2 regions of the Cupriavidus sp. 30B13 genome follow, and region 2 is predicted to be linked to the other one. Evidence: riboswitches for the same ligand, from Rfam matches in the RefSeq annotation. Region 2 holds a riboswitch; the other holds the start of a gene.
The links. Region 2 has a riboswitch for glycine ahead of gcvT (glycine cleavage system aminomethyltransferase GcvT). Riboswitches for the same ligand answer to the same signal wherever they lie in the genome.
Positions count from the first base shown of each region.

Region 1: it holds a riboswitch for glycine, as region 2 does, so the genes downstream of both, ACKI2N_RS29095 (D-amino acid dehydrogenase) here and gcvT (glycine cleavage system aminomethyltransferase GcvT) in region 2, are expected to answer to the same signal.

Region 1 is NZ_CP188224.1:2,253,206-2,255,652, reverse strand. It holds gene ACKI2N_RS29095 (D-amino acid dehydrogenase) at 1-1,160, opposite strand, end outside; glycine riboswitch at 1,209-1,333, opposite strand; gene ACKI2N_RS29090 (FKBP-type peptidyl-prolyl cis-trans isomerase) at 1,504-1,914, opposite strand; gene ACKI2N_RS29085 (short-chain fatty acid transporter) at 2,043-2,447, opposite strand, start outside.
Region 2 is NZ_CP188223.1:4,086,169-4,088,615, reverse strand. It holds gene gcvT (glycine cleavage system aminomethyltransferase GcvT) at 1-1,119, opposite strand, end outside; glycine riboswitch at 1,219-1,371, opposite strand; glycine riboswitch at 1,393-1,480, opposite strand; gene ACKI2N_RS18905 (UvrD-helicase domain-containing protein) at 1,680-2,447, shown strand, end outside.

The sequences.
Region 1 (2,447 bases), on a different replicon from region 2:
GTGCCATGCCCGGTGTTGAGGTACAGCCCGCGCACGGCGGAGGCGCCGATGTACGGCACGTTGCCCGGCGTGGCCGGGCGCAGGCCGGTCCAGAACTGCGCCAGTTCGGGCCGGCTCATGCCCGGGAACACCTCCAGCGTGCGCCGCACGATGGCCTCGCAGCGCACCGGGTTGAGGTCCATCGCATAGCCGTTGAGCTCGGCCGTGCCGGCAATGCGCAGGCGGTCGCCGAAGCGCGAGAACACCAGCTTGTACTCGTCGTCAGTCAGGCTCACGCTGGGCGCGCGCGCGGCGTCGAGCACCGGCAGCGTCGCCGAGTAGCCCTTGGCCGGATAGATGTCGAGCTTGACGCCGAGCGGGCGCGCCAGCACCGGGCTGAAGCTGCCCAGCGCCAGCACGTAGGCGTCGGCGCTCTCGATCTCATAGGCGCCGGTCTCGCTGGCGATCTCCACCCCGCGCATGGCGCCGCCCTCGGCATGCAGCCGCTGCACCCGCACGCCGTAGCGCAAACGCACGCCCAGCGCCTCGCAGCGCGCCGCCAGCGCGGTGGTGAAGCGGTGCACGTCGCCCGATTCGTCCTCGCTGGTATAGGTCGCGCCCGCCAGGCGCGGCGCGATGTTCGCCAGCGCCGGCTCCAGCCGCACCACCTCGTCCGGGCCGATCACGCGGCGCTCGCAGCCCAGCTCGCGCATGATGCGCGCCGGCTCGATGGCCGCGTCGAACTCCTTCTGGCTGGTGTAGAAATGCAGGATGCCGCGCGTCAGGTGGTCGTACTCGATGCCGGTCTCGGCGCGCAGCGCCTGCAGGCTGGCGCGGCTGTAGGTGCCGAGGTTGAGCAGCTGGACCATGTTGTGGGTGGAGCGCCGCGCCGAGCACTCGCGCAGGAACTTCAGCCCCCACGACCACTGCGCCGGATCGGCGCGCAGGCGGAACAGCAGCGGCGCATCCTCGCGCCCCAGCCAGCGCAGCATCTTCAGCGGCGCGCCCGGGTTGGCCCACGGCTCGGCATGGCTGACGGAGATCTGCCCGCCGTTGCCGAAGCTGGTTTCGCGGGCCGCGCCCGCATTGCGTTCCAGCACCACCATCTCATGCCCGGCGCGCGCCAGGTACCACGCCGAGGCGACGCCGATCACGCCGGCTCCCATCACGATGACTTTCATTTCTCAGGCTCCGGATAGCAAAAAGGGACAGCCAGGCCATCCGGCCCGGCTGTCCCCACTGTCCTTTTACCTGAGAGATTCGCCGCACCCGCAATGGGTACCGGCTTGCCCCTTCGGCGGCCGCGCGCCGCTTACCTTGTCGGTGCGGCCCGGCGCTCTCCAGTTCGTTCGGTTTCCAGTCTTTTGCACCTGAGCGTTTCAGGGGTACGCCTTCGGTAGAGCCGCCCGCATCGCCGCGGCGGGGGTGGCTCGTTCTCCTGGAAGCGGCACATTAGCATGCGCCGCGCGCGGCCGCAATGGCCGCGGCGCCGCCCTCGGCCGCCCTGGCCGCTCTTGACCGCTGTCAGCCGCCGATGCCCAGCAGCTCCACCTCGAAATTCAGCGTCGCGTTGGGCGGAATCGTGCCGGGTACGCCACGCGAGCCGTAGGCGGTCGGGCCCGGGCAGACCAGCCTGGCCTTGCCGCCGACCTGCATCTTCTGCACGCCCTCGGTCCAGCACGGGATCACGCGGTTGAGCGGGAAGGAGATCGGCTGGCCGCGCTTGTACGAGCTGTCGAACTCGGTGCCGTCGGTGAGCGTGCCGCGGTAGTGGACCTTGACCGTGTCGGACGCCTTGGGCGAGGGACCGGTGCCCTTGACGAGGTGCTGGATGGTCATGCCGGAGGGCAGGGTCTCCACCGGGCCGGCGGGCGCGGCGGCGTGGACGGCGCCGGCGGTGGCAAGGGCGGCGAGGAGCAGGGTGATCTTCTTCATCGTGGGTTTTGCTGGGTGAAAAAAGCAGGCGCCGGCCGTGGCCGGAAAGCCGCATCTTAAACCGGGACGGAGACGGCCCCGGGTTTTGGCTCGTGGCGCCCGCCTTGCGCCACCGTGGCGTCAACGCATCACGGCATCACCGGCGGACGATAGGGCAGCGTCGTCGCGAACGCCCACAGCATGAACAGCACCAGCGGCGCATGGACCAGCAACTGGGTGAAGGTGAAGCCCACCACGTCCTTGGCGCGGATGCCGAGCACGCCCAGCAGCGGCAGCATCCAGAACGGGTTGATGAGGTTGGGCAGCGCCTCCGCGGCGTTGTACACCTGCACGGCCCAGCCGAGGTGGACCTGCAACTGGTTCGCGGCCTGCATCACGTAGGGTGCCTCGATGACCCACTTGCCGCCGCCGGAGGGCACGAAGAATCCCAGCACGGCCGAATAGACGCCCATCACGGCGGAGAACGATTCCCGGGTGGCCACCGAGACGAAGGCGGACGCCAGGTGGTGCGACAGGCTGGCGCCGTCCACGCC
Region 2 (2,447 bases):
GAGTGCCTTGCCATTGCGCACAAACGGCAGTTTAACCACAGTCGCGGCGAGTTTGCGGTCGCGGATCTCGACCTGCACCTCGGCGCCGATGGCAACGCCGAGCGGCAGGCGGGCAAAAGCGATGGATTGGCTCAGCGAAGGGCTGAAGGTGCCGCTGGTGATCTCGCCGTCGCCGGCCGGGGTGATCACTTTCTGGTGGGCGCGCAGCACGCCGCCCTTTTCGCGCAGGATCAGGCCGACGAACTGGCGGGCCTGGCCGGCGGCGGCGAGCGCCGCCTTGCCGGTGAAGTCGCGCTCGCTCTGCAGGTCCACCGTCCACGCGAGGCCGGCGTCGAGCGGCGAGGTGTGGATATCCATGTCCTGGCCGTACAGGTTCATGCCGGCTTCCAGGCGCAGCGTGTCGCGCGCGCCCAGGCCGGCCGGGCGCGCGCCGGCGGCGATCAGCTTTTCCCACAGGCCGGCCACGTTCTCGGCCGGCACCACCAGCTCGAACCCGTCTTCGCCGGTATAGCCGGTGCGCGCCACCATGACTTCGCCCAGCGCCGGGTCCTGCACCACGATGGCGTTGAACGGCTTGAGCGCTTCGCTGGGCTGGGTGGCCGGGAAGGCGCTCCACACCTTGGCGCGCGCGTTGGGGCCCTGCACCGCGACGATGGCCAGCGGCGCCGCGCCGGCCGGAGCGTTGTCGGCGCGGCGCGGGGTGATGGCCACGCCGCTGCCGGTGGCGGCATTGCGCGCCACGATCCACTCGATGTCGCCGATGGCGGTGCTGGCGTTGACCACCAGGCGGAAGCGGTCCTCGGCGAAGAAGTAGACGATCAGGTCGTCGATGACGCCGCCGTGCTCGTCGAGCATGCACGAGTAGAGCGCCTTGCCCGGCGTCTGCAGCTTGTCCACGTTGTTGGCCAGCAGGCCGCGCAGGAAGGCGCGCACATTGGCGCCGGCCAGGTCGACCACGCACATGTGGGACACGTCGAACATGCCGGCGTCGGTGCGCACGGCGTTGTGTTCCTCGATCTGGGAGCCGTAGTTGACCGGCATGTCCCAGCCGCCGAAGTCGACCATGCGGGCGCCGAGCGCGCGGTGGATGGCATTGAGGGGCGTGGCCTGGAGCGTCATGTAATCCTCGGGAAGGCGGAAATCTCGGTTCGAAAACGAAAAAAGGGTCATCCGCCGCCGGACCCGGCGCGCAATGGCGCTGCCAGGTCCGCCGCGGCGGATGACCCCTCTGTCCTCGATACCTGAGAGATTACAAGGCGGTCCCGCGGACCAGTGCCTTGCGCGCCCCTTCGGTGGGCACGCTCGCCAGGCTTCACGCAATGCGCCGGTGCGCTGCGTGGATGGCGGGTGCCGCTCTCCAGAGTACGGCGTGCATCGTGTGCATGTTGAACGCCGATCCGACCAGTCCATGGTGCCTGAGAGTTTTCGGGTGATACCCCTTCGGCGGCGCAAGATCTGCGCGCTCTCCCGGCCGGATGGCGCGACTCTACAGGCAGCCCCGGTGGCTTGTCAACGCGTGCCGCGCGGGCACCGGGCGGCACGCCCCCGGCGTGTTAACATCTGCCGCTGCGCTACGCCGCCGGCCCCGCCGCCGCGGTGCCGCGGTCTTCACAGGCAGCCCTGGCCGTTCCGTCTGCGCCAGCCATTTCGCCATCCGCTTCCGCCACCAAGCCAAACGCATGACCCACGGACTCAATCCCGCCCAATCCGAAGCCGTCCGCTATCTCGACGGCCCTTGCCTGGTGCTGGCCGGCGCCGGCTCGGGCAAGACGCGGGTGATCACGCAGAAGATCGCGCACCTGATCGAGGACAAGGGATTCGAGCCCAGGCACATCGCCGCGGTGACCTTCACCAACAAGGCCGCCAAGGAGATGCAGGAGCGCATCGCCAAGCTGATGGAGGGCAAGACCACGCGCGAAGGGCGCCGCATTCCGCTCAAGCAGATGACGGTCAGCACCTTCCACTCGCTCGGCGTGCAGATCCTGCGCGCCGAGGCCGAGCACGTGGGCCTCAAGCCGCGCTTTTCCATCATGGACTCGGACGACTGCTTCGGCCTGGTGCAGGAGCAGCTCGCCACCACCGACAAGAAGCTCATCCGCAGCGTGCAGAGCACCATCTCGCTGTGGAAGAACGGCATGGTCGACCCCGAGACCGCCATCGCCACCGCCGAGAGCGCCGACGACCACCAGGCCGCGCTGGTCTACCGCAACTACGTGGCCACGCTGCACGCCTACCAGGCGGTGGACTTCGACGACCTGATCCGCCTGCCGGCCGAGCTGTTCGCGCGCGACGAAGCGGTGCGCATGAAATGGCAGAACCGCCTGCGCTATTTCCTGGTGGACGAGTACCAGGACACCAACGCCTGCCAGTACGCGCTGCTCAAGCAACTGGCGGGCGGCTCGCACCTGCGCGCGCCGGCCTTCACCGCGGTCGGCGACGACGACCAG